One region of the Streptomyces sp. NBC_01433 genome, then DNA from elsewhere that is predicted to be linked to it. Evidence: riboswitches for the same ligand, from Rfam matches in the RefSeq annotation. Region 1 holds a riboswitch; each other region holds the start of a gene.
What was found. Region 1 has a riboswitch for cobalamin ahead of metE (5-methyltetrahydropteroyltriglutamate--homocysteine S-methyltransferase). Riboswitches for the same ligand answer to the same signal wherever they lie in the genome.

Region 1 (7,129 bases):
GATGCCGGGTATCCCGGGGAGCTTCGGCTCGGAGAGAGTGCCGGTGGCGGTGACGACGTACGTGGCCCGGAACGCGTCGCCGCGGTCGGTGGCCACGATCCATGTCCCGGATTCCCCGTCCCAGGTCAGCGAGGTGACCGCGGTGGAGAACAGGGCGTCCGGGTAGAGGTCGAACTGCCGTGCCACCCGCACCGCGTGGCGGCGGATCTCCTCACCGGGAGCGTACTTCCACTCCGGTACGTATCCGGTCTCGTCCAGCATCGGCAGGTACACGTGCGACTCGATGTCGCAGTGGACGCCCGGGTACCGGTTCCAGTACCACGTGCCCCCGAAGTCGCCGCCCTTCTCCACGATCCGGACGCGCGTCACCCCCTGTTGCCGCATCCGCGCCCCGGCGAGGATCCCGCCGAATCCACCGCCGACCACGGCGACATCGACGGTGTCGCGCAGCGGATCACGCGCGGCCGGCTCTCCCGCGTACGGATCGGCGGCGTAGTAGCCGAACTCGGTCTCGGCGTCGCGGTATTGGCGGGCGCCGTCGGGCCGTACGCGCCGCTCGCGTTCGAGGCGGTATCGCTGCCTCAGCGCGGTGAGGTCGTCGGGAGCCGACGCTTGAGGGGGTGTCATGTGGGGCCTCGATCCTGCCGATCGGGCCGCCCCGGAGTGAACGGCCGTCCGCTACGGTAGCAACTACCGGACAGCGGTGTCCGGTTGAAGCGCGGGCGTACCGCGGCACTCGGCCGGAACACGTCCACGCGCCCGGTCGGGGCGCATGCGAACCTCCCGGCCCGCGGCACCCGCACACAGCGGACAGGAAGAGTGATCCCCCATGCGACGACTCCCGATCCGATCCCTTGCCGTGCTCGCCACGATGGGCGCGCTGGCGCTCACCGGATGCGGTACGGACCCGGGTGGCCCCAGTGGCCCCAGTGGCCCCAGTGGCCCCAGTGACGTCAGCGACCGAGCGGCCCTCACCGGCGCGGACAGGACCATCCGCGCGCACAAGGTCATGCGGCTGACGCGGGTGCACGAAGAGACCGGGATGACCCTGCTGGAGGGTCCGACCTTCGACGAGGACGGCCACCTGTTCGTCGTCGACGTCACCGCCCCCGCGGGCAAGCCGAAGGTGATATGCGTCGACGTCGAGAAGAAGACGTCGCGGGCGGTCCACACCGACGGCCGAGGGGCCTACACCTCGGCACAGTTCAGCCCGTACGACGGACGGCTCTACCTGACCGACTACGCCCACGGCGAGGTCGTGAGCCTGGCCCCGGACGGCAGTGATCCGCGGACCTTCTTCTCCGGCAAGGTCGACGGAGCGCGGATGAACCCCGATGACATCGCCTTCGACGAGGAGGGCGACCTGTACGTCAGCGACTCACGCGGCCTGGCCGAGGGCGAGGCGCACGGGCGTGTGGTGCGGATCGAGCGCGACGGCGGGAAGGCCACCGTCCTGGCCGAGGATCTGGCCGCGACGAACGGCATCTCGTTCGACGCGGACTACCGAGGGCTGTGGATCAGCGAGCTGACACAGAACCGGATCTCCTACCTCCGCCTCGACGCGCAGGGAGGCGTCGCTTCCCAGCACACCGCTGTCCGCGTCGACGGGGGGATCGCGCAGACCGACTCGATCGCCGTGGACGCGGACGGCAACCTGTACCAGGGACTGCACGGCCGGGCCGCGATGGTCGTGTACGACCAGCACGGTGAGCGTCTGGCGACGGTCGAGATACCCGCCCGCGACACAGGGCTTGAGTCGGTGACGAACGTGGCGATCACGCCCGGCGGAACCACGGCGTACATGACCGTCAGCGGGCCCGCCGGGGGCTACCTGTACGCCTTCGACGCCCCGGCGGAAGGCATCCGGCAGTCCAACGGCGGCTGACACCGCTCCCGCACTCACCCGTTGAAGGGCCGCACCGGTCCCACCTCGACGCCGAGCAGCCGCCAGGCAGCCAGCGCTCGGCGTTCCCGATCCTCACGGGTCGGGCCGGTGACGGCGCCGGAGACCATGGCGACCGCGAGCATGAGGTCGTCCGACGCACTCAGTCGGTGACCATCCGTCAGGTGACCCCGCAGACCACGCTCGACCCGCTCGGATAGGGCCAGGGCGTGCGCGTGGATGTCGGAGCGACCGCCCGCTCCCTCAACGTGTAAGAGGCCGATGAAAGCCGCCGACTCCGTAAGGTGCCACGTCATCACACCGAGGGCGTCGGCCAGGGTCGCGTCCTCGGCCGCGGCTGCCTGCTCGACCTGCCGCACGTTCTCCTCCAGAACGGCGGTCGCCACGGCGGCCCGGTCGGGAAAATGCCGGTACAGAACGCCCTGTCCGACCCCGGCCCGGCGCGCGATCGCGGAAAGCGGCGCGTCCAGACCGTACTCCGCGTAGATCTCCCGGGCGGCGGTGACCAGAGCGGCCCGGTTGCGGGCGGCGGCCTTCGGCCCGTCGTTCGCGGGTCGCCGTTCGTCCGGCATGGGGTGCTGCGTCACCCCGGAAGCGTACCGGCCGGACGGAGCGGGCTCGGGCCTGCCGATGGTGTGCGCCGCCGTCGGAACCCGCGGTGTCCGGCGCCACGCGGACCCGCCGGCCGACGAGGGCCCGGAAGGGAGCCGGGACCGTCGAGGAAACGTCCTTGGTCAGCGGCGGCGTGCGCTCGCCACGGGCGCGCGTCTCCGGCAGGACGTGCCGTCGCGGATATCGGCGGGGAAGGCCGCGGCGGTGACGCCCGGCGCGGCCGGCTCATCGACCAGGGCGTCCAGCTTCGCCTCGGTACGTGCGATCAGTCCGACCCTGAAGCCATGGCGGTCCTGACCCGACGGGATGCTGCCTCCGCCTTCGCCTTCGCCTCCGCCTCCGCTGCCGCGCGCCGCGCGCCGTTAGTCGGGCCGGGCCCGGGGCGCCGCCCGTTGGGGCCGGGGTGCTGGTCGGCACCCCGGCCCCTCGGGGATCTTCCCGATCAGGCCGAGGGCAGCTCACCGCGGACCGTGCGGGCCGCGGCGACCAGGTTCTCCAGGGACGCCTTGGTCTCGGGCCAGCCGCGCGTCTTCAGGCCGCAGTCCGGGTTGACCCACAGCCGCTCCGCCGGAATGGCCTCAAGTCCCTTGCGCAGCAAGGCCGCTGCCTCGGCCGTGCTTGGTACGCGCGGGGAGTGGATGTCGTAGACACCCGGTCCCGCCTCGCGCGGGTAGCCGTGCGCGGCGAGTTCGCGGGCGACCTGCATGTGCGAGCGGGCGGCCTCCAGGCTGATGACGTCGGCGTCGAGGTCGTCGATGGCCTGGACGATGTCGCCGAACTCGGCGTAGCACATGTGGGTGTGGATCTGGGTGTCCGGACGCACGCCGCTGGTGGTGAGACGGAACGACTCGGTGGCCCACGACAGGTAGGCCGGGCGGTCGGCCGCCCGCAGCGGGAGCGTCTCGCGCAGGGCGGGCTCGTCGACCTGGATGACCGAAGTCCCTGCCGTTTCCAGGTCGTTGACCTCGTCGCGCAGGGCGAGGGCGACCTGGCGGGCGGTGTCGCCGAGTGGCTGGTCGTCGCGGACGAAGGACCAGGCCAGCATGGTGACCGGCCCGGTGAGCATGCCCTTGACCGGGCGTGAGGTGAGGGACTGGGCGTACGTCGTCCAGCGCACCGTCATCGGTTCGGGGCGGGAGATGTCGCCGGCCAGGATCGGCGGCCGGACGTACCGCGTGCCGTAGGACTGGACCCAGCCGTGCTGTGTGGCGAGGTAGCCCGTCAGCTGCTCGGCGAAGTACTGGACCATGTCGTTGCGTTCGGGCTCGCCGTGCACGAAGACGTCCAGGCCGGTCTTCTCCTGGAACGAGATGACCTCCTGGATCTCGGTCCTGATCCGCTCCTCGTAACCGGCCGTGTCGATCCGCCGCGCCCGCAGGTCGGCCCGCGCGGTGCGTAGTTCGGCGGTCTGTGGGAACGACCCGATGGTGGTGGTCGGCAGCGGAGGCAGCCCGAGGTGCGCGCGCTGGGCCGTCGTCCGTTCCGTGTACGGCTGGGAGCGGCGAGCGTCGGCGTCCGTGACGGCGGTGGCACGGGCCCGTACGGCGGGGTCGCTGGTGAGCCCCGAGCCGGAGCGGGAGGCCAAGTCTGCGCGGTTGGCGGCGAGTTCGGCGGCGATCGTATCGGTTCCCTGGGCCAATCCCTTGGCGAGCGTGACGATCTCGCTCGTCTTCTGCCGTGCGAACGCGAGCCAGCGCAGGATCTGCGGCTCGATGTCCCGCTCGGCTGCGGCATCGAGCGGTACATGCAGCAGCGAGCAGGACGCGGCCACGTCGACCTGGTCGGCAAGACCGAGCAACGTGCCCAGTGTGGAAAGGGACTTGGTGAGGTCGTTGACCCAGACGTTACGGCCGTTGACCACGCCCGCGACCAGCCGCTTGCCGGGCAGTCCGCCCACCGCGGCGAGGGCGTCCAGGTTGGCTGCGGCGGACTCGGTGAAGTCCAGTGCGAGGCCTTCCACCGGAGCCTTCGCCAGCACCGGCAACGCGTCGCCGAGCCGGTCGAAGTAGGAGGCGATCAGGAGCTTCGGTCGGTCCGTGAGGGTGCCGAGGTCGCGGTAGGCGCGGGTGGTGGCGTTCAGTTCGGCCGGGGTGCGGTCCTGGACCAGCGCGGGCTCGTCGAGCTGGACCCACTCCGCGCCCCCCGCGCGCAGGTCGGCGAGGACCTCGGCGTACACGGGCAGCAGGCGGTCCAGGAGGGTGAGCGGATCGAAGTCCGCGGGCACACCGGGCCCGGGCTTGGCGAGCAGGAGGTAGGTGACCGGGCCGACCAGGACGGGGCGGGCGGCCAGGCCCAGGGCGAGGGCCTCCTTCAATTCCGCGACCTGCTTGGTGGAGTCGGTGGTGAAGACAGTGTCCGGGCCCAACTCGGGCACCAGGTAGTGGTAGTTCGAATCAAACCACTTGGTCATTTCGAGCGGCGCGACCTCCTGCGTGCCGCGCGCCATCGCGAAGTAGCCGTCCAGCGCGTCGAGTTCGACGGCGGCCCGGTGGCGTTCGGGGATCGCGCCGACCATGACGGTGGTGTCGAGGACGTGGTCGTAGTACGAGAAGTCGCCGGTCGGGACCTCGTGGATGCCGGCTTCAGTGAGCTGCTGCCAGTTAGTGCGGCGCAGGTCGGCGGCGGTGGTGCGGAGGGTGTCGGCGTCGACGCGGCCCTTCCAGTAGCCCTCGATCGCCTTCTTCAGTTCCCGGTTCGGGCCTTGGCGGGGGTAGCCGTACACAGTGGCCTGTGCTGCCGCGGCTGCGGGCTCGGTTGTCACGGAAATCTCCTTCGCGAGATGACTCCTTGAGATCCCGGAGACGGGACACGGACGCGAAGGGGTGACGAACCGGACGGATCCTGCGCACGCCACCGGCGTGGAGTTCCGTCTGGCATGTACGCCGACCCGCCCACGAGGTCACCGGGATATCCGCACACGAGGGGTCGCGTACGGGCAACGGGCAGGTCTTCGGACTCGCGGGCACATCTGCCGGGGGCAGATTCCTAGTGGCCGTCGCTTCCCGGATCCGACCGGATCCAGTGCGTATGACGGCGGTCGTTCCCACTTACCGCTGCGGGGCAGTCCCGGATTCCCACCGGGTTCCCTCTTACGACGCGTCTGCCTGGCGGACAGGGCGAACCAGCTGCACCGCCAGAGTAGAGGGCGGGCCACCTCCGGGGCACCGATGTTCACCATCCGGAACGTGACGTGAGACACGGGATCCGCCCGACGGGTCAGGCCGGAGGGAGCGTGCCGCAGGCCGCTGTCTGCCGCACGCCCCGCTCTCCACGCACCGCGGGCCCCTCGCGAAACCGTCCCGGCCCGGCGGGCTTATTGCGTATGAGTTGCAATTACACTGCATGTGCGGAAAGCCTGTTTGTGAAGGAGATGCCGGTGGCGGCGGGGGGCATTGTGCTGGGGATCGAGTCGTCGTGCGACGAGACGGGCGCGGGGATCGTCTCGCAGGGCCGTCTGCTCGCTCATGCGGTGGCGTCCAGCATGGACGAGCACGCCAGGTTCGGCGGCGTGGTCCCGGAGATCGCCGCACGGGCGCATCTGCACGCCTTCACCCCTGTCGTCCGGCAAGCCCTCGACCAGGCGGGTCTGCGGCTGTCCGACATCGACGCGGTGGCGGTCACCACGGGGCCGGGCCTCTCCGGGGCGCTCCAGGTCGGCCTCGCGGGCGCGAAGGCCCTGGCCTACGCGATCGACGCCCCCTTGTACGGGGTGCACCACCTGGCGGGGCATGTCGCCGCGGACACGTTGGAGCACGGCCCGCTGCCCGATCCCTGTGTGGTGCTGATCGTCTCCGGCGGGCACACCTCCCTGCTGCTCGTACGGGACCTGGCCCGCGATCCGATCACGCACCTGGGGGACACCCTGGACGACGCCGCCGGAGAGTGCTTCGACAAGGTGGCCCGGGTCTTCGGCCTGCCGTATCCGGGAGGCCCGGCCATCGACCGCGCCGCCCGGGGAGGCGATCCGCGTGCGGTGGCCTTCCCCCGCCCGCTGACCGGGCGGAAGGGGGACCCCTACGCGTTCTCCTTCTCCGGTCTCAAGACCGCCGCCGCGCGCTGGGCCGAGGGACACCGGGGCCGTGAGCTGCCGGTGGCCGACGGCGCGGCCTCGCTCCAGGAGGCGATCGCGGATGTGCTGACCCGCACGGCGCTGGCCGCCTGCCGGGACCACGGCGTCAGGACCCTCGTCGTGGTCGGCGGTGTCGCCGCGAACTCAAGGGTGCGCGCGCTCGCCGAGGAGCGGTGCGCGGCCGCGGGCGTGCGACTGCGCGTGCCCCCGATGACCCTGTGCACGGACAACGGCGCGATGATCGCGGCTGTCGGCGACCTCCTCGTACGAGCAGGAGCCGAGCCCGCCCCCCTCGACGTGTCGATCGACCCGTCCGCGCCCCTGGAATACGCGGCACTGACCCCCGGGGCGGCCGCGGCGAGGGCCGCCTGATGGCTGCCCGCGTCAGGATTCTCCGAGGCGGGTAACTGCTCGCGCACGCCGGTGTCCCGCGCGCCGAGAGGAGCGGACGTCGCCGGTTTCGCCCCCGGGTGGATCACGCGCCCGCTCCGGTCCCTCCGCCCCCTCCGCCCTCTCGGGTCCCTCCGGTTCCGAGGCGCGCCCGG
Region 2 (7,129 bases), 1.5 Mb from region 1:
GTCCTTCCAGTGCGTGCTTGGCCGACACATAGGCCGACTTGAAGGGGCTGGCGCGCAGTCCGTGGACGGACGAGATGTTCACGACGCGCCCCCAGCCGCGTTCGTACATGCCGGGCAGGGTGCGGCGCAAGATGCGGAACGGTGTTTCCACCATCACGCGGTGGATCAGCGCGAAACGCTCCGGCGGGAACTCGTGCACCGGCGCCACGTGCTGGAGGCCCGCGTTGTTGACCACGATGTCCGGGTCGGCGGGCAGGGTGTCCACGACCCCGGGCACCGCGAGGTCGACCACCCAGGCCGTGCCCCCGATCCGTTCGGCCAGGGCCTTCGCGGGCCCGGCTGCCTTGTCCACCACGTGCACCCGGGCACCCGCGGCGGCCAGCGCCTCGGCGCACGCCCGTCCGATGCCGCTCGCCCCGCCCGTCACCAGGGCGGTCCGCCCGGCCAGGAACCGGTAGGCGGCAAAGGACGGGGCGGGGGCCCGGTCGGAACTCGGGGAAGTCTGCATGGCGTCAGGGTAAGGACGCCGCGGCCCGCATCACACGGGGCCGGTACACACACCCTCGTACGTGGGCATGGTGGCGGCGCACATGGTGCGGGGCCAGCCCCCGGGCGACGGCGCGGCCTTCGCCCGGGGGCGCACAAGGGCAGCGCCTCACACACCCGGGCGCCGGCCACGTACTTCCTGTGCGCCATCTGTTCGACGTACCGCACGGGTTCGGCGTACCGCACGGGTCAGTGCACCCGGGCCGCCCGAGCGCGTCAGAGGGTGTCCTGGAAGTCGCCCTTGATCTCCTCGGGCAGCTCGCAGCCGTCCTTCACCGCGGTGAGGGACACGGGCTGTTCGGTGCCGAAGCCGTTCATCGCGTAGTGCCGGGCGTACACCTTCCACCCCCGCTTGGTGAGGGTACGGAAGGTGACGTCCTGCTCGGCGTGGCTCGTGGTGAGCTTCCAGCCCCGCTTCCGCAGGGTCTTGACCGTCGCGGCGAAGGCGTCGGCCGCTTCCGCCGCGGGGGCGTCGGCCATCCACGGTGCCACGCACCTCTGCCAGTCCCCCTCGGGCATTCCGGCCGTGGAGTCGTCGCCGGGCGGCAGCCCCGAGGCGTCCGCCGCGGCGCCGACCTCGTTGGCCACCGCGTCCTTGGTGAACGGCGCGGTGGGCGACGGGGGCGGCTTCGGGGCGCTCCGGGCACCCTGGTCCCCGAGGCCGCAGCCCGCGACGCCGATCAGTATCGCGCTCATCACGGCAGCCGGTGCCGCCGCTCTTGTCCTACGCACAGGTGCTTCCCCGCCCGGTCGTTCGCTCCCGGGCGGGCGCCCGTGCGATCTTTTCCGGAGTTTCGCACGCGCCCTGACCTGGCGGGAAGCCCTTACCGCCCGTACCTTTTACCGGCCGTACCGTGCGGGCGGCCCTCAGTCCTCGGGCGGGAACACCACCTCGCCCGAGCCGAGCAGGGTCAGCGTGATGGCCTCGACGGGACAGCCCTCCGCCGCCGCCAGGACCTTCTCGTTGGCGTCGCTCGACGCTTCGGCGGGGTGGGACTGCCGGGCGGAGTCCAGCCGGAAGCCCTCCGGGGCGTGGTTGACGCACATACCGGAGCCGATGCAGACGCTCCGGTCGACCTCCACGTGCCAGCGGTCTCCCATCACGCCCCCTGGTATCCGGCCGGCAGGTGGATCATCTTGTGCTCGAAGTACTCGCCGTACCCCTCGGGCCCGAACTCCCGCCCCAGACCCGAGTTCTTGTAGCCGCCGAACGGGCCGAGCATGTCGAGGCTGAAGGTGTTCACGCTGTACGTGCCCGTCCTGATCCGGCGGGCGATGTCGATGCCACGTTCGGTATCGGCGGTCCATACGCTGCCGCTGAGCCCGTACTCGGAGTCGTCGGCGATGCGTACCGCCTCCTCCTCGTCCCCGTACGGGAGCAGGCAGATGACCGGGCCGAAGATCTCCTCGCGGGCGATGCGCATGGAGTTGTCGACATCGCCGAACAGGGTCGGTTCGACGTACCAGCCGCGTTCCTGGGCGGCCGGGCGGCTGCCGCCGGTCAGGATCTTGGCGCCTTCCTCCTGGCCGATGCGGATGTAGTCGAGGGAGCGCCGCTGCTGGCGTTGCGCCACCAGCGGGCCGATTTCGGTCGCCGGGTCGAGCGGGTCGCCGATCTTGAGCGCTCCGGCCGCCGCCGCGAACGCCTCGGCGATCTCCTCGTAGCGGGAGCGCGGGGCGAGGATGCGGGTCTGGGCCACGCACGCCTGGCCGTTGATCATCCAGGCGAAGGGGACGATGCCCGCGACGGCGGCGTCCAGATCCGCGTCCGGGAGGATCACGGCGGCGGACTTGCCGCCCAGTTCCAGGGTGACGCGGGTCAGGTTGCGGGAGGCGACCTCCATGACCCGGCGTCCGGCGGCGACCGAGCCGGTGAAGGAGACCTTGTCGACGCCGGGGTGCCCGACCAGGTACTCGCTGACCTCGCGGTCGGCGGGCAGGATCGACAGGACGCCCTCCGGCAGCCCCGCCCCGGCGGCGATCTCGGCCAGGATGTAGGCGTCCAGGGGCGTTTCGGGCGAGACCTTGAGCACGGCGGAGCAGCCCGCGAGCAGGGCGGGCGCGAGTTTGGCGGCTGCGGTGAACTGCGGGACGTTCCACGGCACGACCGCCGCGACCACCCCGACCGGTTCGCGGCGCACGAGCAGCGGTCCGAGGGCTCCGTCGCGCCGTTCCTCGTACGGGAAGGAACGGGCGACCGTGAGTGCCGAGTCCCAGACCATCATCGCGGCGAGCGCCTGCACCATGACGCTGGAGCTGTAGGGGGTGCCGTTCTGCGAGCTGATGACGCGGGCGAACTCCTCGTAACGTACGGCGAAGGCGTCCTTGATCCGCGTGATCACCTCGATCCGCTCGTCCACGGTCATCCGCGGCCAGGGCCCCTCGTCGAAGGCCCGGCGGGCGGCGGCGACGGCGCGGTCCACATCGGCCTCGCACGCGTGCGGGACGCGGCCGATGACCTGTTCCGTGTGCGGCGAGATCACCTCGATGACGTCGCTGCCGAGCGGATCGGTCAACTCCCCGCCGATGAACAGTTTTCCGTGTTCCACGAACTCCGTCATGGCTGCTGCCTCCCGCGACCGGCACGTACCTGACTGCGCATCCGACCAGCGCATCTGACTAGGTGTCAGAACTGATACCAGTTACCGTTCCAGGAGTCCACGGCTGCAACAAGTTCTCGTTACAGTGAGTCCGGCGCACACCGGGGGATCACCGAGTCGTCCGGAGACATCCCCGACGTCCGGACGGACGGCGGGGACAGAGATTTGGGGGAGCCCATGACGCAGGTGACCGACCACGGCGGAGGCGTCCACAGCATCAAGGTGCCGATCCCGGACAATCCCCTCGGCCACACCCTCGTGCACCTCGTCGACACCGACCGGGGCCCGGTCCTGGTCGACACCGGCTGGGACGACCCGGCGGCCTGGGACACCCTCGTCGCGGGGCTCGCCGCGCTCGGTGTCGCCGTCGCCGACATCCACGGCATCGTCATCACCCACCACCACCCCGACCACCACGGGCTCTCCGGCCAGGTCCGCGAGGCGTCCGGGGCCTGGATCGCGATGCACGCGGCGGACACCGAGATCGTCCGCCGCACCCGCGCGACGCAACCCGCCGCCTGGCTGGCGTACCTCACGGAGAAGCTCGCCGCGGTCGGCGCCCCCGAGGAGCACCTCGCCCCGCTGCGCGCCGCCCGCGAGAGGGGCCGGATGCGCACGCTGCCCGGCCTGGGTGCCGCGCTGCCGGACCGGGAGATCGTGCCGGGCGAGCTGCTGGACCTCGCGGGGCGCCGGGTGCGGGCGATCTGGACCCCGGGGCACACCCCCGGCCATGTCTGCCTGCACCTGGAGGAGGACCACCCTGCGGGTCTGCCCGGCCGGGGACGGCTGTTCTCCGGTGACCATCTGCTGCCCGGGATCAGCCCGCACATCGGGCTGTACGAGGACCCGGACGACACCACGGTCACCGACCCGCTCGGCGACTACCTCGACTCGCTGGAACGGATCGGCCGGCTCGGGGTCGCCGAGGTGCTGCCCGCGCACCAGTACGCGTTCACGGACGCCGCGGGGCGCGTACGGGAGCTGCTGGAGCACCACGAGGACCGGCTGACCGGGCTGCTGGCGCTGCTCGCCGTGCCGCTCACCCCGTGGCAGCTGGCCGAGCGGATGGAGTGGAACCGGCCCTGGGCGCAGATCCCGCACACCTCGCGGTCCATCGCCGTCTCCGAGGCCGAGTCCCATCTGCGGCGCCTGGTGAAGCTGGGGCGTGCGGAGGCGGTGGTGGGCGGCGACCCGGTGACGTACGTCGCGGTGTGACGGAGCCCTCCGGCCCGGCCGCGAGGGAGGTCCCGCGCGCCCCGGTAGAGTGAGCAGGTCGTCATCATGCCCGTACAGGGGGAAGCCGGTGCGAATCCGGCGCTGACCGCGCAACCGTGAGCCGCCGCACCGGCGGTGAGCCGGACCACCCTGCCGGAGCGTGACCGGCTCGTGCCACCGGGACCCCGGTGGCCGGCACCGTCGAGGTATACGGGGCCGGAGCCCGGTGCCTCGGTGTGCCCGTGCCCGGCCCTCGCAGGAGAGGCCCAGCCAGCCATGACCGTACGACGCAGCGTCAGCGCGCTCGTGACCACCGCCGTACTCCTGGCCGCCGCCGCCCCCGCCGCGGTCGCCGCGCCGAGCCCTTCGCCGTCCGCGAAGGCCGATCTCCCGCCGGGCCTGTACGGCACCGGGGACCCGACGTACGACGGGGTCTGGCGGCAGTCGCTGGCCTTCCTCGCCCAGAAGGTCGAGTACGTCACGCCGGCCACGCAGTCGGTGGAGTGGCTGGTGGGCCAACAGTGCGACAGCGGTGCCTTCCCCGCGTACCGGGACGCCGGCAAGCCGTGCGACGCGTCGACCGTGATGGACACCAACGCCACCGCCGCCGCCGTCCAGGCGCTCGTCGAGCTCGCCGTGCACCGTGAGGCCGTCGACAACGGCGTCACCTGGCTGAAGTCGGTCCAGAACGAGGACGGCGGGTGGGGCTACAACGCGGGCAGCCCGAGCGACGCCAACTCCACCGCCGTCGTGATCGGTGCCCTCGCACGGGCGGGCCTCCTGCTGGGCGACGTCACCACCGACGGCGGCCGCACCCCCTACGCCGCACTCCAGAGCTTCGCCATCCCGTGCGGCGGCAAGGACGGCGGCGCGTTCGCCTACCAGCCCGGCAAGGACGGCAAGCTCACCGCCAACGCGGACGCCACGGCCGCCGGGGTGCTCGGCGCGATGGGCAAGGGCCTCGCCGTCGGGAACTCCAACGCGGTGAAGGACCCCGTCTGCACGAAGGGCACCGGCCTCACCCCGGAGCAGACCGCGCAGAACGGGGCCCACTACCTCGCGGGCGCCCTCGGCGCATCGCCCCACCTGAACCTGCCGCCGATGCCGGGCGCCGACGACACGGCACCGAAGCCCGACTTCGGCAACACCGCGGACGCGGTCGCCGCCCTGGCCGCCTCCGGTCACAAGGACAAGGCGGCCGCCTCGGTCCAGTGGCTGGAGAAGAACGCGAAGAGCTGGGCGCGGGAGGGCGGACCCGCCGCGACCGCCCAGCTGATCCTCGCCGCGCACGCGACCGGCACGGACGCCCGTGACTTCGGCGGTGTCGACCTCGTCAAGCAGCTCAACGCGACCGGCCCGGCTCCCGCCGCCACCGCCGCCCCCTCACCGACCGCGAGCGGCCAGCAGCCGAAGGGCGACACCAGCAGCGACGACGGCGCGCTCGGCGTCTGGTGGCTGGTCGGCATCGGCCTCGTCGTCGGCGTCGGCATCGGTTTCCTGATCAGCCGGCGTGGGAAGAACGCGCGGCTGTGAGGCGCGCGCGGGGCGGATCACCGCTCCGGACACCGACCACCGCTCCGACCACCGCTCCGACTGTCGCGGGGGCTGTTGTGCGGGCTGTTGTGCGGGCCTGCGCACCGGCCGTCACGCGCGTCGGCGCGCTGACCGCCGCTCTGGTGCTCGCCGTCGCCGCGACCGTGTCGATGCTGCTGGGTGCCGGGACGGCGCACGCGGCCGGATACCGCTACTGGTCGTTCTGGGAGGGCAACGGCAAGACCTGGGAGTACGCCACCCAGGGGCCGTCCCTGGTCCGCCCGGACGACGGCACGGTGCAGGGCTTCCGGTTCTCCGTGAGCCAGGACTCCCAGGACGCGGCCCGGCCGCGCCGGGCCCCCGACTTCGGGGCGATCTGTGCGGGCACCCCCGCCGAGGACGGCACCAAGCGGGTCGCGCTGGTGATCGACTCCGGTACGGCGGCGGACGCCCCCGACGGGGAGACGCCGCCCGCGCCGCGTACCGCGTGTGCGCGGGTCGGACCGGACGCGAGCACCGCGGAGGCGCTCGCCTCGGTGGCGAAGCCGCTGCGGTACAGCGGTGACGCGCTGCTCTGCGCGATCTCCGGCTATCCGGCATCGGGCTGCGGGGACCAGGTCTCCGGCGACAGCGACGGTGACGGAAGCGGTGACGGCGGCAAGAAGTCGACCGCGCCCGGGGATTCGACCCCGGACTCGGCGTCCGCCGCCGCCGGGAACGACGCCGACGGGAACGGCGGCAGCCTGCCCTCGGCCGGTGTGCTGGTCGGTGTCGGCGCCGTACTGCTGCTCGGGATCGCCGCCGTCCTCCAGGCCCGCCGCCGCCGATGACCCGCCCCACCGGCACGGCCCGGCTCCACCGTTCGCTGCGGGCGCCCGAGGCCGACCGCGGCAACGCGCTGCCCGCCGGGGCGTGGTGGCTGTGGGCGCTGGGACTGGCCACGGCGGCTTCGCGGACCACCAACCCGCTGCTGCTCGGACTGCTGGTCGGCGTGGCGGGCTATGTGGTGGCGGCGCGCCGTACGGACGCGCCGTGGGCCCGTTCGTACGGGGCGTTCATCAAGCTCGGACTCTTCGTCGTCGGGGTGCGGCTGCTGTTCTCGGTGTTCCTCGGTTCGCCGATCCCGGGGACGCACACCGTGTTCACCCTGCCCGAAGTGCCCCTGCCCGACTGGGCGAAGGGGGTCAGGATCGGTGGCCGGGTCACCGCCGAGCAGCTGCTCTTCGCGCTGTACG
Region 3 (7,129 bases), 830 kb from region 1:
CGAGGCCACGGGCTGCTGCTCCGCACCGGCGGAACGCCCCGGCGCGTCGGTGCTGCCCTCGTGCGCGGGCCCCGGCGTGTCGCTCCTGTCGGCCTGCGGCGGCACGCCACCGCCACCGCCGTCGTCGCCCCCGTCACCGGGACCGTCCGGGTGCGGCCCGTCGGGGTCCGGATCGTTGTCGCCCTCGCCCTCGCCGTTGCTCTGGTCCTCGGCGGCTTCCCGGAGCGTGTCGTCCAGCTTGTCCTCGTCCAGACCGGGCGCGTCGAACGGATTGCGCCGACGCCGGTGCGGGAGCGCCAGGAGCGCGGCCTGCCGCACATCCTCGTCGAGCACCTCCTCGCGCCCCGCCCAGGCGGCCAGGGCGGTCGCGGTACGGGCCATCACGATGTCGGCGCGCATGCCGTCGACCTCGAACGCCGCACAGGTCGCCGCGATCTGCCGCAACACGCCGTCGCCCAGCACGACACGGGGGAGCAGGGCGCGCGCGGCGACGATCCGTTCCCTGAGCGCGGACTCCTCGTCGGCCCAGCGGGCGGCGAAGGCGACCGGATCGTCGTCATGGGCGAGCCTGCGCCGCACGACGTCGACCCGCTGGTCGGTGTCACGGGACGCGGCCACCTCGACCGTGAGCCCGAACCGGTCCAGCAACTGCGGCCGCAGCTCGCCCTCTTCGGGGTTCATGGTTCCGACCAGCAGGAAACGCGCCGCGTGCCGTACGGAGACGCCCTCGCGCTCGACGTACGAAGCACCCATGGCCGCCGCGTCCAGCAGCAGGTCCACCAGATGGTCGTGGAGCAGGTTGACCTCGTCCACGTACAGAATCCCGCGATGCGCGTCGGCCAGCAGCCCCGGCTCGAAAGCCTTCACGCCCTCGGAGAGCGCCCGCTCGATGTCCAGCGCGCCCACGAGCCGGTCCTCGGAGGCCCCGACGGGCAGCTCCACGGTCCGCGCGGCCCGCGACACGCCGGTTCCGTCGCCGTGGGGCCCATCGGGACACGCCGGATCGGGAACACCCGGGTCACACGAGAACCGGCAGCCCGGCACCACGGAGACCTCCGGCATGAGCGCGGCGAGCGCCCGCACGGCGGTGGACTTGGCGGTCCCCTTCTCCCCCCGCACGAGCACCCCGCCGACAGCCGGACTGACGGCGTTCAGCAACAGCCCGAGCCGAAGATCGTCCTGCCCGACGATCGCGGTGAAGGGATACGGCGTACTCACAGGGCCTCCTTGTTGACATCCGAAACTTCAAGCCTGTCCGGCTCCTGCGCCGCGTGGCGGGCAACTTCAAGCCTGTCCGGCTCCTGCGCCGCGTGGCGGGCAACTTCAAGCCTGTCCGGCTCCTGCGCCGCGTGGCGGGCAACTTCAAGCCTGTCCGGCTCCTGCGCCGCGTGGCGGGCAACTTCAAGCCTGTCCGGCTCCTGCGCCGCGTGGCGGGCAACTTCAAGCCTGTCCGGCTCCTGCGCCGCGTGGCGGGCAACTTCAAGCCTGTCCGGCTCCTGCGCCGCGTGGCGGGCAACTTCAAGCCTGTCCGGCTCCTGCGCCGCGTGGCGGGCAACTTCAAGCCTGTCCGGCTCCTGCGCCGCGTGGCGGGCAACTTCAAGCCTGTCCGGCTCCTGCGCCGCGTGGCGGGCAACTTCAAGCCTGTCCGGCTCCTGCGCCGCGTGGCGGGCAACTTCAAGCCCGTCCGGCGATTGAGGACCGGGGTCCGGGGCAGAGCCCCGGTTTCGGGAAGGGGCGGGGCGGGGAGACAAGCCCGCCGCAGGCGCACCACCCCCCACAGACGACGCACCACCACCCGCAGACACACCCGCCCCCACCACCGGCGCTCCCGGCGCGATGAACGGCAACCCCCCCGGCGCCCCACCCTCGATCAACCGCCACAACCCATCCGTATCCGCGTGCTCCTCCACCAGATCCCCGAGCCGGTCCAACTGCTCCTCCCGCAGCGCCCCGAAACTCGTGTCCGGCGCGGCCACGAACCGCCGCCCCGCCGCCCGCGCGACCTCCGCCAGGAACCGCCGCCGGAACGCGTCGCTCTCCAGCGACCCGTGCCAGTGCGTCCCCCACACCGAGCCCACCCGGCACCCGTCCAGGAACGGCTCGCCGCCCCGCACATCGGCGACCCCGTGGTGGATCTCGTACCCCTCCACCGGTTCCCCGAGCGCCGAACCGACCGGCCGCGCGAGCGTCTTGGCCCGCTCGAACCGGATCCGCACCGGCAGCAGCCCCAGCCCGTCGACCTGTCCGGCCCGCGACTCCACCTCGTCCTCGATCTGTTCACCGAGCACCTGGAACCCGCCGCAGATGCCGAGCACCGGCCGCCCCTCGGCCGCCCGCCGCACGAGCGCGTCGGCGAGCCCCCGCTCCCGCAGCCAGGCCAGCGCCTTCACCGTCCCGCGCGTACCGGGCACGATCACCAGGTCCGCGTCGGCCAGTTCCTCGGCCCGGTCCACGAACCGCACCACCACACCCGGTTCGGCGGCCAGCGCGTCCACATCGGTGAAGTTCGACATCAGCGGTACGGCACACACGGCGACCCGCAGCACGTCCTCGCCGTGCGGCGGCGCGACGACCGACTCCCGTACGGCACCGCGCAACGAGACGCGCAGACCGTCCTCCTCGTCGATGCCCAGGCCGTGCGCGAAGGGCAGCACCCCGTACGTGCGCCGCCCGGTCAGCCCGTACAGCATGTCCAGACCCGGCTCCAGCAGCGAGACGTCGCCGCGGAACTTGTTGACGAGGTAACCCGCGACCAGCGACTGGTCCTCGGCGCTCAGCAGTGCCGTCGTACCGAAGAACGAGGCGAAGACGCCCCCGCGGTCGATGTCGCCGACCACCAGCACGGGGAAGCGCGCGGCCCGCGCGATGCCCATGTTCACGATGTCGGTGCGCCGCAGATTGATCTCGGCGGGACTGCCCGCCCCCTCGCAGATCACGGCGTCATACGTGCCCCGGAGCTGCTCCAGACAGTCCACGACGGTCCCGAGGAGCGCCTCCTGCCGTCCTCCGTGATAGCCGCGGGCGCTCATCTCACCGACCGCCTTCCCCATCAGGACGACCTGACTGGAACGGTCACTGCCGGGCTTGAGCAGCACCGGGTTCATCAGCGCGGTCGGCTCCACCCGGGCGGCCTGGGCCTGCATCGCCTGGGCCCGGCCGATCTCCGCGCCCTCGCGGGTCACGAAGGAGTTGAGCGACATGTTCTGCGCCTTGAACGGCGCGACCTTCACCCCCTGGCGCACCAGCCACCGGCAGATCCCGGCCGTGACGACGCTCTTGCCCGCGTCCGATGTGGTTCCGGCGACCAGCAGTCCGCCGCTCATGTCCGTCTCCGTCCCGCGATCAGCCGGCCCGCCACGCACACGCCGAGGGCCAGCGCACTCACCCGGCGCGACAGTCGCACCGCTCGCTCGATGTCGGCGCTCTCCACCGCCCGACCGGGCGCGTTGAGCACCGGCCGGTGCTCAACGCGCCCGGCGTACGCCAGGGTCCCGCCGAGCCGTACGCCGAGCGCCCCCGCGAACGCGGCCTCCACCGGACCCGCGTTGGGGCTCGGATGGCTGCCCGCGTCCGCACGCCACGCCCGTACGGCTTCGCCCGGACGTCCCCCGGCCACCACGGCCAGCGCGGCTGTCAGCCGGGCTCCGGGCCATCCCGCCAGGTCGTCCAGGCGGGCCGAGGCCCAGCCGTAGCGCCGGTAGCGGGGCGACTTGTGGCCGACCATGGCGTCCAGGGTGTTGACGGCCCGGAAGGCGACGAGTCCGGGGACCCCGCCCAGGGCGCCCCAGACGAGGGCGCCGACGACGGCGTCCGAGGTGTTCTCGGCGACGGACTCGACCACGGCGCGGGCGATCCGCGGCCCGTCGAGCGAGTGCGGATCACGCCCGCACAGATGAGGCAGCCGCTCCCGGGCCACGTCGATGTCCCCGGCGGCGAGCGCGCCCGCGATGGCGCGCGCCTCACGGCCCAGCGACGTACCACCGATCACGGACCAGGTGGTGGCGGCGGTCAGCGCGACAGCCGCGGCGGGGCGGCCCCGTACGGCACGGGAGGCCAGCGCGGCGGCTCCCGCGGCGCCTCCGGCGCAGACGAGGGTGTGCAGGGCGCCCCGCCCGCGGTGGTCGCGCCACAGCAGGCGCTCGGTGGCTGCCGCCGCCCGGCCGAACCCGGCGACGGGATGCCCCCGGCGGGGGTCACCGAGCAGGCGGTCACCGATCAGTCCGGCCGTGGCGCCGTACGCGAAGATGCGGTCGGCACGCATGGCTCAGCCGACCGCGGTGCGGGAGGTTCTCGCAGGGGGCGACACAGGTTCCGGCGCACGGCGGCCAGGCATGGCGTATGTCCTCACTCAGGGTCCGCGCCCTGGTTCGACGTGACCGGCGACGAGAGTCTCCTGGCTTCCGGATCCGCAGTTCCCCCGGCCTTCCAGCCCGCGTCGGCGGACCGTGACTTCCGATGTGGGGGACTGCTCCCCGGTGACAGTGGCGGGACCGCGCCGGATTCGCACCGGCTTCCTCTGCTGTCGCCGTAAACGGCTCCGGCAGTCCACCACGCTGTGAGAACGCCCGTCAACTTGCCGTTGACCTGCGGGGCCGCAGTGTGCCCAGACGCACATCGGGCCGGACACACACGGTGTGTCCGGCCCGATGGAGGAGCGGTGACGCGGGTCAGGCGACGATCAGATAGATCCCGTACGCGACCGCCGCCACGCACAGCGCGAAGCAGAGGTACGCACCGGCGCGGACCGGCGTGAACGCGCCGCCGGAGCCGCCCGCCCGCGCCGTCGAACCCTGTGCCGTCGAAGCCTGCGTCGACGCCTGCTTGGAGAGGCCGATGATGCCGAGCGTGAAGAGGCCGACCAGCGCCACGGTGACCACGAGGCTGACACCGAAGACGGAGGCGAGAGCTGCCCAGTCGATGTTCATGGGGATCTGTCCTTACACCGTGGCCGGCCGCGCCGGGTCGGCGGGCGTTCCGGCCGGAGCCGAGATGGTGGTCTTGAGGTCCGTGGCCGTGGTGCCGATGGGGGGCGGGGTGACGGCGGCCATGGCCGTGGTGACGACGCCCGCGGGCTCGTCCTCCGCGCCGCCGCCGGTGACGTTGGTGTGGTCGACCGGCTTGCGGCGCGACAGCAGCCAGATGGCACCGGAGCCCGCGACGAGCAGGACCGCGACGACGGCGACGCCCCAGCCGCCCTGCTTGGTCAGGAACTCCGCGCCCGCGCCGACCAGGCCCGCGGCCGGCAGGGTCAGGCCCCAGGCGACGAACATCCGGGTGGCGGTGGACCAGCGGACCACGCCCCCCTTACGGCCGAGGCCCGCGCCCATCACGGCGCCGGAGCAGGACTGGGTGGTGGAGAGCGAGAAACCGAGGTGCGAGGAGGCCAGGATGACCGTGGCCGCACTGGTCTGGGCGGCGAAGCCCTGCGGCGGCTTGAGGTCGGTCAGGCCGCTGCCCATGGTGCGGATGATGCGCCAGCCGCCGAGGTACGTACCCAGGGCGATGGCGACACCGGCGGAGACGATGACCCAGACCGGCGGGTTGGAGCCGGGGGACAGGACGCCACCGGTGACCAGGGCCAGGGTGATGATGCCCATCGTCTTCTGCGCGTCGTTGGTGCCGTGGGCGAGCGAGACGAGACCGGCCGAGGCGATCTGGCCGGCCCGGTAGCCCTTGGCGGTCGACTTCAGCTGCGCCTCGTCGGTGACCTTGCGGCTGAGACGGTACGTCAGCCTGGTGGCCAGCAGCGCGGCGAGACCGGCGACGAGCGGGGCGGCGATCGCGGGCAGCAGCACCTTGGTCACGACGGTGCCGCCGTTGATCGAGGACCAGCCGGCCGACATGACGGCGGCGCCGATGAGGCCGCCGAACAGGGCGTGGGAGGAGCTGGAGGGCAGGCCGACCAGCCAGGTCAGCAGATTCCACAGGATGGCGCCGACGAGCGCCGCGAAGATGACCTCGGTTCTGAGGCCGTCCTCGTTGACGATCCCGCCGGAGATCGTCTTGGCGACCTCCACCGACAGGAACGCGCCGATCAGGTTGAGAACGGCGGACATGGCCACCGCTGTCTTGGGCTTCAGGGCGCCGGTCGAGATGGTGGTGGCCATCGCGTTGGCGGTGTCGTGGAAACCGTTCGTGAAATCGAACACGAGAGCTGTCACGACCACAATCGCGAGCAGCAGCGTGATGTGTTCCATTTACCCAGGCAATCGTTCGACGTCAGTGGCTCGTGGACCGTAGGCAACCTGAGTGAACGGAAGATGAACTGGGCGGGGCGCTGTGGTGATCCCAAATGGATTGGGATCACTCCGCTTGTGTACGCGAGGGGCCTGGTTACGCCCCTGAGGCGGTGCGAGGACTGCCCTTTGCCCCCGCTTGGCGAAGATTTTGAGCCGCGGTTCTGTCACTCGTAAGAGATTCCGGTCACCCGGGGTCGCGAGGGGTCCCGGCCGCCGGGACGTCACCCTAGGATCCCCGCATGAGCGATTCCGGCACGGGCGATTCCGGCACGGGCGATTCCCGCATGAGCGCGAGCGATCAGTCCCGGGACGCGATCGAACGGGTCTGGCGGAGCGTGGTCGACACGGCCCGGCGGTCCGCGGCGGACGGCCTGGTCGTGGGCACGTCGGGCAATGTCTCGGCACGCGTCGGCGGGACCGTCCTGGTCACCCCCAGCGGTGTGCCCTACGACCGGCTCCGACCCGAGGACGCGGTCGGCGTCGACCTCGAAGGGCGCCAGATCCTCGGTGAGCTGGCCCCGACCAGCGAACTTCCCCTCCATCTGGCCGTGTACCGCAACAGCTCCGCCGCCGCCGTCGTGCACACCCACGCGGTGCACGCCACCGCCGTCTCCACCCTGGTCACCGAGGTCCCGCTGGTGCACTACGCGGCCGCCCTGCTCGGCGGACCCGTCCGGACGGCCGCCTACGCGCGCTACGGAACGCGGGAGCTGGCCGACAACATGCTCACCGCCCTGCGCGACCGCACCGGCTGCCTCCTGCAGAACCACGGCACCGTGACCTACGGCGACACCCTCGACGAGGCGTACGACCGCACCGCCCAGCTCGAATGGCTGTGCAGGCTCTGGCTCACCGCGAGCTCCGTACCGGGCCACCGCCCGACCCTGCTC
Region 4 (7,129 bases), on a different contig from region 1:
CAAGATCTCCATGAGTGCCTGCGCGGTCGGATCCGCCCGGGTGACCCTGGCCATCGCCGTCCGCTACGGCGGCCACCGCCTCATCACCGGTTCCCGCGCCTCCCAGCGGGTACCGGTGTACGCCCACCGGACCCATCACGGCCCGCTCGCCGGGGCGATGGCCACGGTCTTCGCGATGAGCCTGCTGCACCGCAGGGCGCTCCAGCGGTGGGAGGAGCGCACCGACGCCGACCGGGACGACGCGGAGCGCCTGGTCGCCGTGGCCAAGGGATGGATCACCTGGCAGGCCCGCGATGTCATCGTCGAGTGCCGGGAGAGGTGCGGAGCGCAGGGGCTGCTGGAGAACAACGGCATGACCGAGGTGTTCAGCGGCGTGGAGGGAGTGATCACCGCCGAGGGGGACAATCTCGCCATCCATGCCAAGGCGGCCGCCGAGATGATGTTCGGCTTCGCACCGCGGGACGGGTCCGCCGCCCCCGCGGCCCCGGGCGACCTGGCCGACCCGCGGTTCCTCGGCAGGCTTCTCGCGGCGGTGGAGGAGATCTGCTTCACCCGGGCCCGGGAGCGGATGCGCGCGGCACCGTTCGGCGACTTCCTCGGCCGCTGGAACGCGGCCTCCGGACCGGCCCTGCGCGGTGTCGAGGCGTACGCGTACCGGCAGGCGGCCGAGGCGTACGCACACGCCGTGGAGGGCCTGCCCGAAGGACCGGCCAGGGACCGACTGGGGGAGCTGGAGCGGCTGTTCGCCCTTCAGTGGGTGGACCGCAACAGCGGCGACCTGCTCGCGGCCGGACAGGTGACCGCCGATCAGGTAAAGGAGCTGCCGGACGCCATCGAGCGGTTGATCGCCGCGGTCGCGGAGCACGCCCCCGCGCTGGTCGATTCGTTCGCTCTGCCCGACGCGCTGCTCGCCGACCGGCCGATCGCGGGGCCCGATTACGCGGACGCCTACGACGACCCCGACGGAGCCTGGCACCGGGGCGAGGACCGGGCGTCGCAGTGCGGCCAGGGCGGGCGGGAGACACGGTCCGCGCGCATGCGCGTCCGGGACCGTATCCGCCGCCGTTCGGTGCGCGAAAGCGTGGGGGCGGCCGGCGTCGGCGGCGTTCTGCTGGCGTACTGGGGAACGACCTCCGTGTTGTCCCGGTGGCTGGAGAAGCCGCAGGTGAGCGTAGACGAATCGGTTCGCCGGAAGGCGTAACCGGAACGTCGTCATCCAGTTATTTCGGCGGTGGGTAGATGCGTTCAACTACCCGCCGTTCGAGGTACATGCCGATGAGAGGTAGACAGTGAACACCGCGAAGACCGTGACGGCCGCGAGGACGATTCACCCGAAGATCACCGAGGTCCTGGCCGGGACATTCAAGGTGCCCGACTCCGAGATCTTCCCGGAGTCGACGATGGAAAGTCTGGAGATGGACTCCCTGGCCGTCGCCGAGTTCGCCGTCATCATCAAGGAGACGCTGGGCGTCGACGCCGACGCGGACACGCTCTACAAGGACGCCACACTCACCGACATCTCGGAGTTCATCCGTGCGGCCGTCGACGGTGCGGTGCCGGTGAGCTGCGCCCGATGAACAAGCCCGCCATCGCCGTCACCGGCCTGGGGATGATCACCCCGGTCGGCAACGACACCGACACCACCTGGGACGGCGTCTGCGCCGGGGTCTCACCCGCCCGCACCGTCCCTGAGCTCGAAGGCTGCGCGGTCGACTTCGCCTGCACGGTCTCGGGCATCGATCTGGACGCCGCGGTCGGAGGCCGTACCGCGTTCCGCATGGGCAAGTACGTCAAGTTCGCCGTCCTGGCCGCACGGGAAGCGGTCGCCGACGCCGGCCTGGACCCCGCAGGCTGGGACGGGACCCGGGTGGCCGTGGTCGTCGGCACCAGCAGCGGAGGCTCCGCCGGACTGACCGAACAGGCCGTCGCACTGGACCGGCGCGGCCCCGCGGCCACCTCACCCGCGGGCATCCTCCTCACGATCCCGAACATGCCCGCGGCGGAGATCGCCATCCAGATGCGGGCGACCGGCCCCAGTCTGGCGCCGTGCACGGCCTGTTCGTCGGGGGTCACCGCGCTCTCCGTGGCCCGCGATCTGCTGGCCACCGGGCAGTGCGACATCGCGATCGCCGGAGCCACCGAGTCGATCGTGTTCCCGGTGGCCATGACCGGCTTCGCCCGCTCGGGAGCAGCGGCGCTCCGGGACGGCGACCCGTCCAGGCTCTGCCGGCCCTTCGCGGCGGACCGGGCCGGACTCGTGATGGGCGAGGGCGCCGCCATCATGGTGCTGGAACGGGCCGAGGACGCCCGCGCCAGGGGCACGACCCCCAGGGCGCTGCTCGCGGGCACCGGCGCCACGACGGACGCCCACCATCCCACCAGCCCGCATCCCTCCGGCACCATCGCCCGAGCAGCCGTCGACGCCGCACTGCGGGACGCCGGATGGCGCGCCGAAGACGTCGACCACGTCAACGCGCACGGCACTTCCACAGCGCTGAACGACGCCACCGAAGCCGCCCTCATCAGCCGGGCCTACCCGCACCGGCCGCCCGTCACCGCCCCCAAGGGCGTACTCGGGCACTGCATGGGGGCAGCCGGTGCCATCGAGGCCGGGCTGACGATCCTCACGCTTCAGCACGGTGTCGTACCGCCGATCGCCAACCTGGACGCCCCGGCGCCCGAGTTCGACATCGACTGCGTCACCAAGCTCCCGCTGCGGCTGCCGGTACGGCGGGCCGTCAGCCACTCCTTCGGCTTCGGCGGCCACAACGCCGTGGTCGCTCTGCAGCGCCCGTAGCCGAGCGCCGGTAGCCGACGGAGACACTTTCGGGCCGGTGCGGCGGGACGACCTCCCGGCCGCACCGGCCGCAACGCACCGGCCGCAACGCACCGGCCGCAACGCACCGGCCGCAACTCACGCGGCGCAACGCACTTGCCGTCGTCGCGCAGCCCTTCAACGCACGCGCCCGCTACGAGTCAGCCCTCGTCGAACCGGCCGCGACGCACTGCCACCGGGACCCGGCACAGCGCGTGATAGCTTGCCAACGCCAGTCGAACTCCACGCAAGGAGTCAGGGAATCCGGTGCGAAACCGGAACTGACGCGCAGCGGTGAGGGGGACGGGCGGGGCCACGGCCACTGGAACACCACGGTGCTCCGGGAAGGCGCCCCGTCCGAAGGAACCCGAGTCCGAAAACCTGCTGGCACCTGCGGCCCCCACCGGGACGCAGCGCTCCGTACCACGGGCTCCGCGCATGAGCCCAGAGACGCAGAGGGACCCCGTGCCGCCCATAGCCCAGCCCGTACGTGCCGCTGCCCTGCTCACGGCGGGACTCGTCCTGCTGACCGGCTGCGGTGGCGGAACCGAATCCTCGACGGCCGGTGGGAGCAACGCCGACGGCTACCCCGTCACCATCGAGAACTGTGGCCGCACCGTCACCGTCGGGGCCGCACCGGAACGGGCCGTCTCCCTCGACCAGGGATCGACGGAGATCCTCCTCTCCCTCGGCCTCGCCGACAGGCTCGCGGGCACCTCCACCTGGACCGACCCGGTCATGAAGGGGCTGGAGAAGGCCAACGCGGAAGTGGAGCGGATCGCCGAGAACCGGCCCTCGTCGGAGAAGGTCCTCGACAAGGAACCCGACTTCGTCAGCGCGTCGTTCGCCTCGACGCTCGCCAAGGGCGGCGTCGCCCCCCGCGACCAGTTCGAGGAACTCGGCGTCCCCACCTATGTCTCGCCCGCCGACTGCACCGGCAAGGACAACAGCAGGGGCGGTGACGGATCCCGCACCGCGAAGCTGACCATGGACAGCGTCTACGCCGAAGTGCGTGACCTGGCTCGGGTGTTCGGCGTCGAGGAGCGGGGCGAGCAGCTTGTCGGCAGGCTGCGGGCCCGGGTGGCGAAGGCGACCGCGGACAGCGACGCCGCCGACGCCAGCCTCCTCTACTGGTTCTCCGACTCCAAGGCCCCGTACCTGGCCGGCTGCTGCGGCGCCCCCGGCATCATCACCAGGGAACTCGGCGCGAAGAACGTCTTCGACGACACCCACGAGGAATGGCCGCAGATCAGCTGGGAGACCGTCGCCGACCGCGACCCCGACGTCCTGGTCATCGGTGACCTCACCCGCAAGGCACAGACCGCCGAGAGCGCCGCGAAGAAGATCGCGTTCCTGGAGTCCAACCCCGTCACGAAGAACATGGACGCGGTCAAGCACCGGCGGTACGTGCTGCTCAGCGGCCAGGCCCTGAACCCGTCCATCCGGACGGTCGAGGGTCTGGAACGCGTCGCCGCCGGACTCCGGGACTTCGGACTCAGCGGGTGACGGACACCGAACGCGCCGCCGCCGCACCGGCGGGGAAGACCCGGCCCGCACAACCCTCCGGCCCGGGCGGGGCGCTCGGGCCCCATGCGCCTCGCGCCCGTGCCCGCGTACGGCGCACGCGTGTCGCACTGCTGTGGACCTGCGGTCTCGCGCTGCTCCCGCTCTCCGTCGCGGTCGCCGTCACCATCGGGCCGGCCCGGATCTCCGTCCCCGACGTCTGGTCCGCCGTCGCCGCGCATCTCGGCGTCGGTGAATCGACACTCACTCCGATCCGGGACGGCATCATCTGGAACCTGCGCATGCCCCGCACCCTGCTCGCCGCCGTGTGCGGCGCCGGGCTCGCGGTGTGCGGCACCGTGATGCAGTCGCTCCTGCGCAACCCGCTCGCCGACCCCTTCGTCCTGGGAGTCTCGTCGGGCGCCTCGACCGGCGCGGTCGTGGTGGTCGTCCTCGGGGTCGGCGGGGGAGCGGTGTCGATCTCGACCGGGGCGTTCATCGGGGCCCTGTGCTCGTTCGCCCTCGTCCTGCTGCTCAGCCACACCCTCGGGGGCACGGTCGACCGGGTCGTGCTCTCCGGTGTCGCGGCGATGCAGCTGTTCTCGGCGCTCACCTCCTTCGTCGTCATGACCGCGGCCGACGCCGAGCAGACCCGCGGGGTGCTGTTCTGGCTCCTCGGCTCGCTGGCCGGGGTCGGCTGGAGCGACGTGGGGGTCTGCGCCGCCGTCCTCGCCGGCACGCTGCTGATCTGCCTGGGCCACGCCCGTACCCTTGACGCCTTCGCCTTCGGCCAGGACGCGGCGGCGGCCCTCGGCGTCCATGTCGCCCGCACCAGGATCGTGCTCCTGTGCACCACCGCCCTGCTCACCGCGGCGCTGGTCAGCTCCGCGGGCGCCATCGGGTTCGTCGGCCTCGTACTGCCGCATGCCGCCCGCGCGCTTACCGGCTCCGGGCACCGGCGGCTGCTCCCCGTCACCGCCCTGGCCGGGGCGGTCTTCCTGGTCTGGGTCGACACCCTCGCCCGGACCGTCCTGGACCCCCAGGAGGTGCCGGTCGGAGTCGTCACCGCTCTGATCGGGGTGCCCGCCTTCGTGCTCGTCCTGTACCGCACCCGGAGGACCGCATGACGCGCCGGCCCACCGGGGCCACCGAGGGCACGGGAACCCCCGAAGGTACCGGGGGCACCAAGGGCACCGGGGGCCTGTGGGCCGAACGCGTCAGCCGGGAGGCGGGCGGGCGGCTCATCCTCGACGGGGTGAGCATCACGCCGCCGCCCGGCGCCACCGTCGCGCTCCTCGGACCCAACGGGTCGGGCAAGTCGACCCTGTTGCGGGTACTCGCGGGCGTCCTCGCCCCGGGCAGCGGCACCGTCACGCTGGACGGCCGCCCGCTCGGCGACATCGGCCGCCGCACCGTGGCCCGGCGCGTGGCCGTGGTCGACCAGCACGCGGCCACCCAGGTCGAACTCAGCGTGCTGGATGTCGTACGTCTCGGGCGCATCCCGCACCGCCGCGCGTGGTCCGCCCCGGACCGGGCCGACGAGGAGGCCGTACGCGAAGCGCTGGAGCGCACCGGACTGGCCGACCGAGCCGGACAGTTCTGGCACACCCTGTCCGGCGGTGAGCGCCAGCGGGTCCAGATCGCCCGCGCCCTGGCCCAGCAGCCGCGCGAACTCCTCCTGGACGAGCCGACGAACCACCTCGACATCCAGCACCAGTTGGAGCTGCTGTCCCTGGTCGCGTCGCTTCCGGTCACCAGCGTGATCGCGCTGCACGACCTCAACCTCGCCGCGATGTTCTGCGACCGGATCACGGTGCTGAAGGCGGGCCGGGTGGTCGCGGCCGGCACCCCGGCCGAGGTGATCACCGCAGAGCTCGTCGAGGACGTCTACCGGGTACGGGCGGTCGTCACCCCGGACGGCCCGGACGGGCGGCCGTCGGTACGTTTCCTGCCGGGTCGTCGACCGGCCGACGCGCGGTAGGGGACGCCGTCGTACCGGTCACCGGCCGGGAGTCGGAGTCACCGTCCGGGAGTTCGCGTGACTGGCACGGGAGTTGGAGTCACCGTCAGGGAGTTCGCGTGACTGGCACGGGAGTTGGAGTCACCGTCAGGGAGATCGAGTCACCGTCCGGGAGTTCGCGCCGGGCGGCTCGCGGACCGGGGAAGAGCGCCGCGCCGGAAAGCCTGTACCCATCGCGCCGGGCGGGCTGCGACAGCAGCCCGCCCGGCGATCGAGACCATGGGAGCGGCGTTCGGCCGCGGTGTGCGGGGGTCAGCGGCGGCGTCCCTGGCCGAACTCGCCGCCCATGTCCTTGCCCGTGCCCATGTCCTTGCCGTCCGCGTAGTCGATCTTCTCCTTGCGAACCTCGGCGGAGACCTCCTTCTGCTCGGTGACCCTGTTGGTCTCCAGGCGGACGCGCTCCACCGGGACGGCCTCCTTGCGGACGGTGGCGCGTTCGGCGTGCAGCGTCACCTCCACGTCCTGCTCACCGATGTTCTGCGTCCCGGCCGACTTCTCGCCCGGACGCATCGGCTCGCGGACCACCCGTACCTCTTCGTGGGACACCGGCACGGTGCGGGTGACGTTCTCCGTCACGACGTACTTGTGCAGGCGTGCCCTTCCGCTCTCGTACTCCTCCGTTCCGACGAGCAGCTGCTCCTCGGAACGGATCATCTCCTCCTTGCCACCGAGTCCGGTGGCGGACCGTTCGGCCCCGGCTCCGGCGAGTGGGCGTGCCGTCGCGGAGGTGTCCATGCCACGATGCTTGCCCATGCCGGTACCCGCTCCTGCCATGTCCGCGGTCGTGCCGG

Region 2: another riboswitch for cobalamin. It lies ahead of OG413_RS19820 (prenyltransferase/squalene oxidase repeat-containing protein); the one in region 1 lies ahead of metE (5-methyltetrahydropteroyltriglutamate--homocysteine S-methyltransferase).
Region 3: another riboswitch for cobalamin. It lies ahead of OG413_RS23005 (cobalamin biosynthesis protein); the one in region 1 lies ahead of metE (5-methyltetrahydropteroyltriglutamate--homocysteine S-methyltransferase).
Region 4: another riboswitch for cobalamin. It lies ahead of OG413_RS37090 (ABC transporter substrate-binding protein); the one in region 1 lies ahead of metE (5-methyltetrahydropteroyltriglutamate--homocysteine S-methyltransferase).

Annotation. Positions count from the first base shown of each region.
Region 1 covers NZ_JAPEPM010000001.1:5,937,485-5,944,613, forward strand. Annotated here, with positions in the region: gene OG413_RS26630 (NAD(P)/FAD-dependent oxidoreductase) at 1-627, opposite strand, end outside; gene OG413_RS26635 (SMP-30/gluconolactonase/LRE family protein) at 830-1,885, shown strand; gene OG413_RS26640 (TetR/AcrR family transcriptional regulator) at 1,900-2,490, opposite strand; gene metE (5-methyltetrahydropteroyltriglutamate--homocysteine S-methyltransferase) at 2,958-5,276, opposite strand; cobalamin riboswitch at 5,439-5,656, opposite strand; gene tsaD (tRNA (adenosine(37)-N6)-threonylcarbamoyltransferase complex transferase subunit TsaD) at 5,886-6,956, shown strand.
Region 2 covers NZ_JAPEPM010000001.1:4,405,507-4,412,635, reverse strand. Annotated here, with positions in the region: gene OG413_RS19845 (3-hydroxybutyrate dehydrogenase) at 1-508, opposite strand, end outside; gene OG413_RS19840 (hypothetical protein) at 763-1,242, opposite strand; gene OG413_RS19835 (ferredoxin) at 1,414-1,647, opposite strand; gene OG413_RS19830 (aldehyde dehydrogenase) at 1,647-3,107, opposite strand; gene OG413_RS19825 (MBL fold metallo-hydrolase) at 3,324-4,361, shown strand; cobalamin riboswitch at 4,400-4,530, shown strand; gene OG413_RS19820 (prenyltransferase/squalene oxidase repeat-containing protein) at 4,638-5,894, shown strand; gene OG413_RS19815 (SCO2322 family protein) at 6,065-6,724, shown strand; gene OG413_RS19810 (energy-coupling factor transporter transmembrane component T) at 6,721-7,129, shown strand, end outside.
Region 3 covers NZ_JAPEPM010000001.1:5,108,845-5,115,973, forward strand. Annotated here, with positions in the region: gene OG413_RS22995 (putative cobaltochelatase) at 1-1,218, opposite strand, end outside; partial or broken gene OG413_RS23000 (cobyric acid synthase) at 1,668-3,323, opposite strand; gene OG413_RS23005 (cobalamin biosynthesis protein) at 3,320-4,261, opposite strand; cobalamin riboswitch at 4,387-4,518, opposite strand; gene OG413_RS23010 (hypothetical protein) at 4,668-4,925, opposite strand; gene OG413_RS23015 (inorganic phosphate transporter) at 4,938-6,197, opposite strand; gene OG413_RS23020 (class II aldolase/adducin family protein) at 6,524-7,129, shown strand, end outside.
Region 4 covers NZ_JAPEPM010000003.1:56,175-63,303, forward strand. Annotated here, with positions in the region: gene OG413_RS37075 (acyl-CoA dehydrogenase) at 1-1,201, shown strand, start outside; gene OG413_RS37080 (acyl carrier protein) at 1,290-1,577, shown strand; gene OG413_RS37085 (beta-ketoacyl synthase) at 1,574-2,797, shown strand; cobalamin riboswitch at 3,032-3,219, shown strand; gene OG413_RS37090 (ABC transporter substrate-binding protein) at 3,254-4,321, shown strand; gene OG413_RS37095 (iron ABC transporter permease) at 4,450-5,445, shown strand; gene OG413_RS37100 (ABC transporter ATP-binding protein) at 5,442-6,299, shown strand; gene OG413_RS37105 (PRC and DUF2382 domain-containing protein) at 6,591-7,129, opposite strand, start outside.